Regions from separate parts of the Cupriavidus sp. FW305-3-2-15-C-LB2 genome, predicted to be linked through region 1. Evidence: predicted binding sites of a transcription regulator. Region 1 holds the regulator's gene; the other holds the start of a gene.
What was found. Region 1 encodes sigma-54, which starts transcription at its own class of promoters, with help from an activator protein. Its sites were predicted from a motif close to TGGCANGNAANCTGCTTT; they were not measured.

Region 1 (6,932 bases):
GCGTCTTCGAGCACGTTCAGTGCGACGGACTTGCCGGAACCGGATATGCCGGTGATGAGGATGATGCGCATAGCAACTGAAGCATAGCATCACGTGATGAAGGCGTCATGACACCACGCGCAAAAGCAAACATGGCGAACCTCGCGGTTCGCCATGTTTTTGTCGTCAGCTTGCGGCGCTGGTTGCGGCTCAGGCTGCCTTGGACAGGCATTCCTTCATGTAGGCCTTGTATTCGTCGCCCTTCTTGCCCTTGCCCGACTTGCTGCAGGAGGCCATCTTCTCCTGCTGGGTCTTGGACGCGCCCTTGGACAGGCATTCCTTCATGAACGCCTTGCGTTCGTCGCCCTTCTTGCCGGCGGCTTGCGTATTGCAGGCCTTCATCTTGTCCTGCTGGGCGTTGGCTGCGGGCTTGTCCGGGGTAGCCGGGGTGGCGGGCGTGGCAGGCATGGCCGGCGTTGCCGGTGCGGTGGCCGCCGGCTTGGCTGGCGTCGCGGGGGTTGCCGGCGTGGCGGTGGTCTGTGCAAAAGCGCTGGCGGCGATCATCGGGGTGACCAGCGCGCACATCGCGATCAATTTCTTCATGCTTGCTCTCCTGGGTGTGGAAAACTTCATGGCCGCGCGCCATTGCCGGCGTTGCAGCTTCCGTAACGGGCGCGATGCCCATTACAGCACAAAACGGAGCATGCCTGAAGAACGTTGACGTTCTGCGTCAACGCCGTTGTAAGCAAATGAAAACGCCGGCGCTCAGAGCAAGCGGCCCTGGCCGCGCGATACTGCATCGGCCTGCATCGCGGCGCGCTGCCGGTCCATGAAGTCGCGCAGCGTATCGATGCCGCGCAGGCGCAGGATGGTGTTGCGCACCGCGGCCTCGACCAGCACGGCCAGGTTGCGCCCGGCCGCCACCTGGATCTTGACCATGTGGATCGGCAGGCCCAGCACGTCGAGGTATTGCGAATCGAGCGGCAGCCGCTCGAACTCGCCGTCATTGCGACGCACCAACTGCACCACCAGCTTGATCTTCATCTTCCGGCGCACCGCGGTCTCACCGAAGATGGTCTTGATGTCGAGCAGGCCCAGACCGCGTACTTCAAGCAGGTTCTGCAGCAGCGGCGGGCAGCGGCCTTCAATGAAATCCGGCCCCAGGCGCACGAAGTCCACGGCATCATCGGCCACCAGCCCGTGGCCGCGCGAGATCAGTTCCAGGCCCAGTTCGCTCTTGCCCAGGCCCGATTCGCCCATGATCAGCACGCCCATGCCCAGGATGTCGAGGAATACCCCGTGCATGGTCACGCGCGGCGCGGAGATACGCGACAGGTACAGGCGCAGGTGGTCGATCACCGCGGCCGACGACACCGGCGTGGTGAACAGCGGCGTGGACGAGCGCGTGCAGCGCAGTTCCAGGTCGGGCGGCGGCTCCATGCCGTCGGCGATCACCAGGAAGGGCGGCTCCAGCAGGATCAGCTCGCCCATCTGGCGCTTGCGGGTCTCGTCGTCCAGCCGCTGGTAATAAGTGATCTCGGGCTTGCCGAGCACCTGGATGCGGTTGGGGTGGATCAGATTCAGGTGGCCCACCAGGTCGGCGGCGGAGGTGGCTTCGCGGGCGAACTCCACATCGAAGGCGCGATCCGCACCTTCCAGGCCGGCCACCCACGAGAGTTTGATGTCGGCTGCGTTGTCGTCGAAGATGGACTGGGAGGTGACGCCGGTGAGTTCCATGCGGTATGACTGGTGGGGCGGTTTGCGAAGCGCCTTGGCGCCTGCCCGGTCTGGTGCCGGCCCGCTTGAGGGATCAGGGGATCAGGGATGCCATGCGATCAGCAACTGATGGACGGCATCGGGCGTGGGCAGCGTGGCCAGCCCTTCACGCATGTCGCGGTCGGAAAGCAGTTGCGCGATTTCGGACAGGATTTCCAGGTGCTGCTGCGTAGCCTGTTCGGGCACCAGCAGGAAGATCAGCAGCGATACCGGCTTGCCATCGGGCGATTCGAACGGAATTGGTTCGGCCAGGCGCATGAACGCGGCCAGCGGCTGCTTCAGGCCCTTGATGCGGCCGTGCGGGATTGCCACGCCGGCGCCCAGGCCGGTGGATCCAAGCGACTCGCGCGCGAACAGGTTGTCCGTCACGATGGCGCGCGCCACACCATGGTTGTTCTCGAAGAGGAGCCCGGCCTGCTCGAACACACGCTTCTTGCTGGTGACGCTGACGTCGAGGGTGATGTTGCCGGGTGGCAGCAATTTGGCCAAACGATTCATGGGCGATGCGCAGGATTTCAGTTAGCGGGCGGACCGTTCCGCCGGGCAGTGGGCTGGCTCCGGCCTGCCGTTGGCCTGGCCGGAGGCGTCCGGCCCATTATAGAGCAGCGACTACTCCCGCATTGTGCAGCGCAACGGGGCAAGCCGGTGCAGAAAGATACATGGTGATGCAATGGTGCCTCCGCGGCGGGGAGCCGGTGCACCGGTGCGGGGCACGGCCAGGATTCCCTCTCTTTGTATGGCGCAGCATACACCTTGGCGCAGCGCTTGCGAACACCCTTGCTCATTCGGGTGAAAAGCATCGGCTCCGGCGCCACAGCCGGGCCGCGCCGCCAGTGCGGGCGCGGCATGCCGGCGGCAACCGGGAACGCGAGGGCGCAAAAAAGCCGCGCTTCTTGGCGCGGCTTGCCTGTTCAATCCTGATTCAGCAGCCCGCTGCGGGGCTGCCGGGCACGGTCATTGCTGCATTTGCGCTGCGGCCATCTGGTACTTGACCGCTTCGCGGTCGTGGCCTTGCACGCGATCCTTGTAGCGGATCACCTGACGGTCCAGCTTGTCGACGAGTGCGTCGATCGCTGCATACAGGTCTTCGTGATGCGCTTCGACAAAGATGTCCTTGCCCTTGAGATGTAGATTGATTTCCGCGTACTGACGCCGGTCCTTTTCTTTATGGTTGTCGACAGAGAGCAGCACACTAACGCCAATGACTTGATCGAAATGCCTGACGATTCGCTCCAGCTTCGTTTCCACGTACTCACGCAGAGGGGGCGTGATGTCCAGGTGGTGTCCACTGATCTTGAAGTTCATAGCGCTTCTCCTTCTGAAAGAGCCTCACCAGGCAGGCGGTGGGCTCGGCTACAAAGACTTGCGGAGATTGACTGCGGGGATCTTCAGGGCTTCGCGATACTTGGCAACGGTGCGGCGTGCGACAACGAAGCCTTGTTCGCCCAGCAGTTCGGCAATGCGACTGTCGGAAAGGGGATTCCTCGGGTCTTCGGCTCCTATCAGTTGCTTGATCAAGGCGCGGATGGCCGTTGACGAAGCCGCGCCACCGGTTTCGGTGGACACGTGGCTGCCGAAGAAGTACTTCAGTTCGAAAGTACCCATCGGCGTTGCCATATATTTATTGGTCGTCACCCGGGAGATGGTTGACTCGTGTAAACCCAGTGTATCGGCAATCTCCCGCAAAACCAAGGGGCGCATGGCGATTTCGCCGTGGCTGAAAAAGTTCTTTTGACGCTCGACAATGGCCTGCGAGACACGCAGGATTGTGTCGAACCTCTGCTGGATGTTCTTGATCAGCCAGCGCGCCTCCTGCAGCTTCTGCTGCAGCCCGGCGGTGCCGGACTCACCCTTTGCGCCACGCAGGATTTGCGCATACATGTCATTGATGCGCAGCCTCGGCATCACATCCGGATTGAGCTGCGCGATCCAGCCGCCGCCTCCCTTGCGCACGAACACGTCCGGCACCACGAAGTCCGCCTCCGGGCGGCTGTATGCATGGCCGGGGTAGGGCGCCAGCGAGCGGATCAGTTCGTGTGCGGACTTCAGCGCCGCTTCATCCACCTGCAGCGCCTTCTTCAGCCGCGTGTAGTCGCGTACTGCGAGCAACTCCAGGTGGCTGGTCACGATGTTCAGGGCCAGTTCGCGCTGCGGGTGCGTCAGGCGCCGCAACTGCAGGGCCAGGCACTCGGCGGCGTTGCGCGCGCCCACGCCGGGCGGGTCGAAGCTCTGCAGCAGCGTGAGGATGGCGTGGACCTCCTCGATCTCGAACTCGAGTTCTTCCGGCAACTCCGTGCAGATCTCCTCAAGCGATGCGCTCAGGTAGCCATCGTCGTCGAGCGATTCGATCAGGAAGATGGCCAGGCCCTTGTCGCGCGCCGAGATCTTCAGCGGCGTGAGCTGTTCCATCAGGTACTCGCGCAGCGTGGGCTCGGCTTCGCGCAGCTGCATCGGCGTTTTTTCGTCCTCGTCGCCCTGGGGGCGGCGGGCAAAGTCGTCCAGGCTCCAGTCGCTGCTGCCATAGTCGTCGCCGTTGCCGCTGTCGCCATAGCTGTCGTCGTCAGCCGCGCCGTCGGCGCGGGCCTCGCCATTGCCCTGCGGCTCTGCCGGCGCGGGCGCCGGTGCGCTCTGCAGGTTGACCGAGCCGTCGGCCGCCACGCGCAGCGGGCTTTCGATCCAGTCGTTCTCGCGTTCGAGCAGAGGGTTTTCCGTCAGTGCCTGTTCGACCTCTTGCTGCAGTTCCAGCGTGGAAAGCTGCAGCAGCCGGATCGACTGCTGCAGTTGCGGGGTCAGGGCCAGATGCTGGGAAAGGCGGAGCTGTAGCGACGGTTTCATGCGACCTATTCTATGCGCATCTTTCCGTTGTTGGAACGGAAATTGCTATCGCTTATGCGGTCTGATCGCTGCTGGCTGTGGCAGGCCCACGTGCGCCCGCGAATAGCCTGCCGCTCCATGGCAGGCCGCTGCATCACATGCGGAAGTTCTCGCCCAGGTAGACGCGCCGCACTGCGTCATTGGCGATGATTTCCTCGGGCTGGCCCGCGGCCAGCACCGTGCCTTCGCTGATGATGTAGGCGTGGTCGCAGATGCCGAGCGTCTCGCGCACGTTGTGGTCGGTGATCAGCACGCCGATATTGCGTGCCTTGAGGAAGCTGACGATGCGCTGGATCTCGCCCACGGCGATCGGGTCCACGCCGGCGAAGGGTTCGTCCAGCAGGATGAAGCGCGGCGACGACGCCAGCGCGCGCGCGATTTCCACGCGGCGGCGCTCGCCGCCCGACAGCGACAGCGCCGGGTTGTTGCGCAGGTGCGCGATCTGCAGGTCGTCGAGCAGCGAATCCAGGCGGCGCTCGATCTCGGCCTTGGGCAGCGGCTTGCCGTTGCTCACCTGCAGCTCCAGCACCGCGCGGATGTTCTCTTCGACGTTGAGCTTGCGGAATACCGAGGCTTCCTGCGGCAGGTACGACAGCCCCATGCGCGCGCGCTCGTGGATCGGCAGGCCGCTGATGTGGTCGCCGTCGAGCACGATATCGCCTTCGTCCAGCGCCACCAGGCCCACGATCATGTAGAAGGAGGTGGTCTTGCCCGCGCCGTTGGGCCCGAGCAGGCCGACCACCTCGCCGCTCTTCACGTCGAGCGAGACGTCCTTGACCACCGTGCGCGAGCCATAGCGTTTCTTCAGGTGGCGCACGACCAGCGTGCTGCCGCCGGCAAGGACGGTGGAGGCTTCGACGGAAGGCTTGTCGGCGATGGTTGCGGTATCGGTCATTGGCACAGTCTGGCGTTCAGGCGTTTCTGGCGCCGGCCGCATGCGATGCACGCAGCCGGCGCCAGGCGTCAGGGTTTGTTGGCAGGCGCGGGCGCCGGCTTCAGGTCCAGCGGCGAGCCGCCGCTGCCCGTGGCGCCGGCCTTCTGGTCCTGGCGCGGCGACAGCACCGCGCGCACGCGGCCGGACGGATTGGCGGCCGCGGCATCGCCGCTACCGCCGCCGGCAGCCGTGTAGAACTCCTTGCGGCTGTCGTAGGTCAGCACCGCGCCGCGGATCTCGTCGACCTGCTTGGCGCCCTGCAGGCGCGCCATGCGGGCATTGCCGATCAGCTTGGAGTACTCCTGCTTGCCGTCGTACTCGATGCGGTCGCCCCAGCCGTCGATGTATTCGTCGACGCCTTCGCGCTTCTGCCGGATGTAGGCCTGCTTGCCCGGCTTGGCGGTGGCCACCGCGAACTGGTAGCCCTCGGGATCGGTGCGCAGTTCGGCGGCGTCGGACTTCAGGATCATGGTGCCCTTGGTCAGCACCACATTGCCGGTCAGCGTATAGATCTGCTTGACGTCGTCATAGCTGGCGTTGTCCGCCTCCAGCACCATCGGCTTGTCGCGGTCCGCGCGCTCGGCCAGGGCGGGCTGGGCCAGCAGGCCGAAGGCCATGGCCAGGGCGAGCAGGGCCGGGGCGGTGCGTCGACGGGACGATGTCGTCAGGGAAGCAGTCATGTTGGCAGGGTTGCTTGAGGGCGTCTGGGTACGTTGGTGCGGGTTGGTGCGGCCCCCGGGCCGGGGCTCAGGACCCCGGCGCGCGGCCAGGGGTCGGCCCGGTGATGATGGTGCCGCGTACATTGCCGAGCAATTGTACTTCGCGCGTGACGTTGTTGAAGATCAGGCCGTTGGCGGTCATCACCGACGGGCCGCGCGTCAGCTTGACCGGCTTGTCGGTCTTGACGATGTCGTCATTGACCAGCAGCTGGAAATAACTGGATGCGGCGGTCAGCTGCGGGTCCTTGGACACGTCCACGCCCTGCTGGCGCATGACGAAGCCGTTGCCGTACAGGTCGATCACCGAACCCTCGGCGTTCATGCGGCCCATATCGGCGCGGGCGGTGACCGGCGGGCGGTCCGGCTCATACGCGCGCATGGCGGGCCGGGTCACCTCGTAGGTCTGGTCATCCTCGAAATGGACCATGCGCTCGCCGGTAAAGCGGATTTTGGTGCTGCCGTCCGGCGCCAGCTCAGTGGCCGAGAAGCGGTCCATGAAGTAGTCGGGCTCATGCTTCTTGGCGCTTTGCGCGGCCGGGTCTTCCTTGGGGGAGTTGATCTGGACCAGCCAGAACGTGCTGCCCGCCACGAAGGCCATCAGCAGCAGCGGCAGCAGCCGCATGACGATGCCGCTGAGGGAGGCGAGGAGT
Region 2 (6,932 bases), on a different contig from region 1:
CGTCCTACGTGCTGTGGCTGCTGCCGATCGTGGGCTCGCTGGCGCTGTCGATCCCGTTGTCGGTGATGCTGTCGCGGGTGTCGTTCGGTCGCGCCTCGCGCAATGCGGGCCTCTTCATGATCCCCGAGGAGACGCAGGTACCGCGCGAGATCGTCGAGACGCAGCAGCATGTCGAAGCCGCGGCCGAAACGCCTGACTTTGTCGATGCCGTGGTGGACCCGGTTACCAATGCGCTGATGTGCGCGACCGCCACGCCGCGCGTGGTGCAGCCGGAATCGGCACGCAAGCGCCATGAGGCCCTGGTCGAGCATGCGCTCACGCATGGCCCGCGCGCGCTGACGCCCGCGCAGAAGCATGTGCTGCTGGGCAATCCGTTTGCACTGGCACGCCTGCATGAACTGGTGTGGGGCTCGCCGCTGGCCGATGCCGGCTGGAAGGACACGCGCATCCTGGTGCGGCGCGCGGCCAACGTGCTGCCGCTGCGCCCGCGCGCTGCCTGAGCGGTACTGACCCAAACGAGAACGGCCCGCATCTGCGGGCCGTCTTTCTTTTGCGCGGGCGGCGTGCCGTGCCGCATCAATTGCAATCGATTCTTGTTTGTATTGGCTAGCGCAGCGCGGCCGTGCAGATGGGCGCGTTGATGTAGACATCGCCGATGCGGCGCTCGCCACGGTCCTTGCGCGTCATGTAGCGGAACATCAGGCTGATGCCTAGCTTGGTCAGGATCTCGACGTCGCGGTTGGCGCAGATATTGCGCTGCAGGGGCGCAGCGTAGTTGACCTCGAAGCTGGCCAGGTCCAGCATCGGCCCGCGGTAGTTGGTGAGCTCCAGCTGGAACAGCACATGCTTGCCGGGGATCGACTGGCAGCGGCGCAGCCGCGTTTCTCCGTCGATTTCGATTGGCAGGGCGTCGTTGAGCTGGCGGCAGGCGCGTGCCAGCACGTTGTCGGGCCGCGTGGTGTTGCGCAGCAATTCAGGCACGCCGGCGGCGCCGGTGTTCTGGCCAGTGGCAGCGCCCTTGAGCATGCGTGACAGCGGGTCGGCCTCATCGATCGCTGGGGCCGGCGCCGAGGCGGCGACATTGCGCGCCTGCGCCGGCGCGGCGTTGCCGGGCTGGGGCTGAGGCAACAGCAGCGCAGCCGCGAGTGCGGCCGGGCCTAGCGAAGCGGAAAGCGGCGTGTGTCGTATTCTCATGCAGGCTAACGTTGCCGGGACCGATACTGTCGTCCGTCTCTGCGTGGCCGACGGTGTGGCTTGCGCCGACAGGCTGGCATTGTACCCTCCACCTTGCCACAGGTGAAAGCCGCGCCACCCCGCAAGGGCATCCGCAGCGCCGGATTCGCGCTGCCGTGATCGCAAATGACCTGACACCACTATTCACCAATAGCGCCAACTTCGCCAGCATCATCGAACCCGACCTTGGCGGGGCAGTTTTTCTGAACGACTGTTTCAAAACCGGCTACGCCAGTGCCGTACCGCTTTCGTTATGCTGTGCAACAATTGCGTCTTTTCACGGGTTGCAGGCGCGGGCTGCGGCGCAAGCAGGCTGGCCGTGCATGACAACGCCGTTCCCCCCGGATACTTCCCATGCTCCGTTCCACCAGCGCTGCCTCGGCCGCGCGCTTTCCTGCCTGGCTGCTGATCTGCGGTTCGCTGATGGCGATCGCGCCGTTGTCGATCGACATGTACCTGCCGAGTTTTCCGTCGCTGGCCGGCGATCTCGGCGTGGACATCGGCCAGGTGCAGCTGACCCTCGGCACATTCCTGGTGGGGCTGGCGCTGGGGCAGGCTTTCTATGGGCCGTTCAGCGACCGCTTCGGGCGCAAGCCGCCGCTCTATGTCGGCCTGTGCCTCTATGTGGCCGCCGCGGTGGGCTGCGCGCTGGCACGCAGCGTGGAGTCGCTGATGCTGTGGCGCTTCCTGCAGGCGCTGGGCGGCTGCGCCGGCATGGTGATGGCACGCGCGGTGATCCGCGACCGGCTTGAGGCGCATGAGTCGGCGCGCGCCTTCTCGTCGCTGATGCTGGTGATGGGGGTTGCGCCGATCCTGGCACCGATCGTCGGCGGCGCCATTCTCTCGGTGTCGGGCTGGCGCGCGATCTTCTGGGTGCTGGCGGTGGCAGGGATGCTGATCCTGCTGCTGGTACACCTGCGCATGGAGGAATCGCTGGACCGGCGCCATGCGGCGCCGCTGAGGCTCGGCACGGTGGCGAAAAGCTACGCCGAGCTGCTGCGGGATCGCGAATTCCTCGGCTATTCGCTGTCTGCGGGTTTCGGCTCGGCGGGCATGTTCGCGTATATCTCCGGCTCGCCGTTCGTGCTGATCGAGCTGCACGGCATTGCGCCGTCGCACTACGGTTTTGTGTTCGGTGCCAATGCGCTGGGCCTGATCACGATGTCGCAGCTCAACGCCAGGCTGGTGCGCGGCCGCTCGCTCGATCAGGTGCTCGGGGGCGCGCTGCTGGCTGCCTGTGCAGCGGGCCTGGCGCTGGCTGTTGCCGCGCTTGCAGGCGTGGCGGTGCTGCCGGTGCTGCTGGCGGGCTTTTTCGTCTTTATCGGCGCGCTCGGCTGCGTATCGCCGAATGCGTCGGCACTGGCGCTCGCCCATCAGGGCCATCGCGCCGGCACGGCTTCGGCGCTGATGGGCACGCTGCAGTTTTCACTCGGGACGCTGGGCGGCGCGGCAGTCAGCCTGTGGCGCGACGGCACCGCGCTGCCGCTGGGCGTGGTGATGGCGGCCTGCGGCGCGGGCGCGGTGCTGATGCGATACTACGGGCGCTCAGGCCCCCGCTGATACCGTCTGCGAGCCGTCGTCAGGCAGCCTGTTGCGCGGCGGCCTGCTGCGCCAAAGCCTGTTGCACCACCACCATCTGCGCCGGCATTGGTGCGGCATAGCCGGCCTGGCCGAAGCTCTCGCGGATGATGCGGTTGGTATCGAAATAGACTTGCCAGTAGTGGTCGTTGTGGCAGTACGGACGCACCGCCAGCACCGGGCCGACCAGCGTGAACTCCAGGATCTCGACATCGACCGGGGGCTCGGCCAGCACGTTGGGGATCTCCGCGATGCGGGCCTTCAGCAGCGCTGCCGCATGGGCGGTGTCGGTGCTGCCGGCAAGCTGCGCTTTCAGTTCCACGCGCCGGTACGGGTTGGCCGTGAAGTTCTGGATGGTATCGCTGAAGATCTTGTTGTTGCCGACCACGGTCTGCACATTGTCCGGTGTGTCGAGCGAGGTCGCGAACAGGCCGATCTCGCGCACCGTGCCGGTCACGCCGCCGATCGTCACGAAGTCTCCCACCTTGAACGGGCGCAGCACCACCAGGAACGCACCGGCAGCGAAGTTCGCCATCAACCCCGACCAGGCCATGCCGATGGCCACGCCAGCGGCGGCGATCAGTGCGGCGAAGGTCGTGGTCTGGATGCCGAAGTAGCCAAGGATGCCGATCACCAGCACCACGTTCAGCGTCACGGTGACGATCGAGCCGACATAGCGCAGCAGCGTGGGATCGACCTTCTGCTTGCCGAGCGCGTTCTGCACCATGCGCACGACAAAGTGGATCAGCCAGCGGCCGATGACCCAGAAGGCAAGGGCTGCCAGGATCTTGACCCCGAATTCTGTCGCGTAGGTGACGACCAGGGCCTTGAGGTTATCGAAGGTAGTGGCATCCATCGGCGTAGTCCTTTCATGTTGGTGTCCGGCCGGCCGCCGGCACAACATCCCCCGATTCAGCCGGCAGCAATGTGCTAGCCCTGCGCGCTGTTGCGGCGCAATACATGGGCACGGCAATTATTGAGACGCCGTACCGGAAGTGCAAGCAAATTATTGTTAAGACAAGCTGCCTTGCGCAGCTTGTCAATTTAAATCAGGACGGCTCGCGCGCCATTACCAGTTGGTTTCCCGTTCCGGCGTTGCCGAAATCCGGTGCAAGGTCAGGTCCGCTCCGTTGAATTCGCCTTCGGCATCGAGCCGGATGCCCACCAGCTTCTTCAGCGCGCCATATACCAGGGTGCCCCCGGCCAGCGCCACCACGATGCCAAGCACGGTGCCGATCGCCTGCGCGCCCAGCGACACACCGCCCAACCCGCCCAGCGTCCTGGCCCCGAAGATGCCCGCGGCAATGCCGCCCCAGGCGCCGCACAGCCCGTGCAGAGGCCACACGCCGAGCACGTCATCGATATGCCATTTGTTCTGCGCCAGCGTGAACATATAGACAAAGAGCGCGCCGGCCACCGCGCCGGTGATCAGCGCGCCGAGCGGGTGCATCAGGTCCGAGCCAGCGCACACCGCCACCAGTCCGGCCAGCGGCCCGTTGTAGGCAAAGCCCGGGTCGTTGCGTCCGGCCGCCCAGGCCGCCAGCGTGCCGCCGGCCATTGCCATCAGCGAGTTGATTGCCACCAGGCCGCTGACCTTGTCGACCGTCTGCGCGCTCATGACGTTGAAGCCGAACCAGCCCACCGCCAGCACCCAGGCGCCTAGCGCCAGGAACGGGATGTTTGAGGGCGGATGGGCGCTGATGCGGCCGTCCTTCTGGTAGCGCCCGCGCCGTGCGCCCAGCAGCAGCACCGCGGGCAGCGCGATCCAGCCGCCCAGCGCATGCACCACCACCGAGCCGGCGAAGTCATGGAATGGCGCGCCGGCCACGCGCGTAATCCAGTCCTGCACACCATAGCGCTGGTTCCAGGCGATGCCTTCGAAGAACGGATAGACAAAACCTACCAGCACGAAGGTGGCGACCAGTTGCGGGTTGAAGCGTGAACGCTCGGCAATACCGCCCGAGATAATCGCAGGAATGGCCGCGGCAAATGTCGCCAGGAAAAAGAACTTGACCAGTTCGTAACCGTTTTTCTGCGCCAGCGTTTCGGCCCCGGACATGAATTGCACGCCGTAGGCAATGGTGTAGCCGATAAAGAAATAGGCGATGGTCGAAACTGCAAAATCGACCAGGATCTTTACCAGTGCGTTGACCTGGTTCTTCTTGCGCACCGTGCCCAGTTCCAGGAAGGCGAAGCCGGCGTGCATGGCCAGCACCATGATGGCGCCTAGCAGGATAAACAGGGCGTCGGTGCCGGTCTTCCAGTCGTCCATAGTGACCTCATGCTCAAAATGGGAGCGTGAGTACGCAAAAAGCATTCCAGCAACGGCCGCATCCTGGTGCCATGTGCACCTTGTCGGGTAAAACCGCACCGGAATGCCGCGCGCAGGCAGGGGCGGGCGCTGCTGGTAGCGTTGCCGCTGGCATCGCCGTGATAGTGCAGATGCGCCAAAATGGCGCGAAACGGCGGCGCGGGCTGAACCGTTATGGTGCGGCGCCCCATTTGTGGGAATCTATCCTATGCTGCTGGTTTGCCCCACGCGCGGGCCGGTCTGGCGTTGCCGCGCTGCGGGACGGCCCGGCAAAGCCGGCTTCTGGCAAGCGGGAAAAGCGTGGAAAATTGCCCGCTAACCGGCCTCAATCAAGGATTTGCGGGTTTTTTTGTCGCATTGGTGCCACTGGGGATTGCTCTACGCGCGACGGGCAGATTAGACTGCGCCGATCGATGGCTTTGCCGCGAGGCACGCACATCGGTGACGACGACCAACAAGGGAAATCAGCCATGAATAAAGGTGAACTGGTATCGGCCATCGCCGCGGAAGCAGAACTGAGCAATGCCGCCGCCGAGCGCGCGCTCAACGCAGCGCTGGACAGTATCAAGAAGGCAGTGGCAAAGGGCGATTCGGTGACGCTGGTGGGCTTTGGCAGCTTCAGCGCCGGCAAACGCGCCGCCCGCACCGGCCGCAATCCGCGCACCGGTGAAACCATCAAGATCCCGGCCGCCAAGACGGTCAAGTTCTCTGCCGGGCAGGGTTTCAAGGACGCGGTGAACAAGAAGAAGTAAGCAGTTTGCGTCCACAGCGTGAAAAGCGGCCTTGCAGGCCGCTTTTTTGTTGCCTGGCACGGCCACGCCTGCCGGTACCGGGCTGCAGCCGGCAACGGCGGGCACGATCCGGGTTAAACTGCCGGCGCCAGCGTTCCGGCGTGCAGTCAGGCAATGCCGCCGTCGCAGGTTCGCCCCAGAAATCCCGCCCCCGCAATCCGTACCCGCATCATGAACGATCTGTCCCACCAGCTTTCCATGACCGTGCTGATGACGCCGGACATGGCCAACTTCTCCGGCAACGTCCACGGCGGCACCATCCTCAAGTACCTGGACATGGTTGCCTATGCGTGCGCCAGCCGCTACGCCGGCCGCTACGTGGTAACGCTGTCGGTCGACCAGGTGGTGTTTCGCCAGCCGATCCACGTGGGCGAGCTGGTGACCTTCCTGGCCTCGGTCAACTTTACCGGCCGCAGCTCGATGGAAATCGGCATCAAGGTGGTGACGGAAAATATCCGCAGCAAGCTGGTGCGCCATACCAACAGCTGCTACTTCACCATGGTGGCCGTGGACGACAACGGCACGCCGGCCGAGGTGCCGCCGCTGGAGCCGCGCGACGAGGTGGAGCGCCAGCGCTTTGCCGCCGCCCAGCAGCGCCGCGCGCTGCGCCAGGAAATGGAAAAGCGCCACGACGACATCAAGTCGTCGGTGACCTGAATACCCCGCCATGAAGCGCTACTGCAATCGCATCCGCACGGTCCTGGCCGTCGTCTGTCTGACGGCCGCCTCGGGCGCCTACGCCGAGGAGATCGGCAGCGTCAGTACCAATTTCCGCATGACCGGCTCCGACAAGGTCGTGATCGAAGCCTATGACGACCCCCAGGTGGACGGCGTGACCTGCTATGTGTCGCGCGCCCGCACGGGCGGCATCAAGGGCCAGCTGGGCATGGCCGAAGACCCGCCGGAGGCATCGATCGCCTGCCGGCAGGTGGCCACGATCGCCTTCAAGGGGCCGATCCGGCAACAGGACAACGTCTTCTCCGAACGCATGTCGATCCTGTTCAAGGCCCTGCATGTCG

Region 2: the regulator sigma-54 is predicted to act here: its motif matches at 5,115-5,132, upstream of AC3WRR_RS11730 (ammonium transporter).

Annotation. Positions count from the first base shown of each region.
Region 1 is NZ_JBYSZW010000048.1:35,442-42,373, reverse strand. It holds gene rapZ (RNase adapter RapZ) at 1-71, opposite strand, end outside; gene AC3WRR_RS27620 (PsiF family protein) at 190-582, opposite strand; gene hprK (HPr(Ser) kinase/phosphatase) at 745-1,716, opposite strand; gene ptsN (PTS IIA-like nitrogen regulatory protein PtsN) at 1,798-2,253, opposite strand; gene hpf (ribosome hibernation-promoting factor, HPF/YfiA family) at 2,710-3,060, opposite strand; gene AC3WRR_RS27600 (RNA polymerase factor sigma-54) at 3,109-4,590, opposite strand; gene lptB (LPS export ABC transporter ATP-binding protein) at 4,724-5,524, opposite strand; gene lptA (lipopolysaccharide transport periplasmic protein LptA) at 5,593-6,243, opposite strand; gene lptC (LPS export ABC transporter periplasmic protein LptC) at 6,311-6,932, opposite strand, start outside.
Region 2 is NZ_JBYSZW010000012.1:104,732-111,663, forward strand. It holds gene mdoH (glucans biosynthesis glucosyltransferase MdoH) at 1-500, shown strand, start outside; gene AC3WRR_RS11715 (hypothetical protein) at 607-1,194, opposite strand; gene AC3WRR_RS11720 (Bcr/CflA family multidrug efflux MFS transporter) at 1,588-2,793, shown strand; gene AC3WRR_RS11725 (mechanosensitive ion channel family protein) at 2,813-3,667, opposite strand; gene AC3WRR_RS11730 (ammonium transporter) at 3,881-5,083, opposite strand; gene AC3WRR_RS11735 (HU family DNA-binding protein) at 5,593-5,874, shown strand; gene AC3WRR_RS11740 (acyl-CoA thioesterase) at 6,085-6,570, shown strand; gene AC3WRR_RS11745 (CreA family protein) at 6,581-6,932, shown strand, end outside.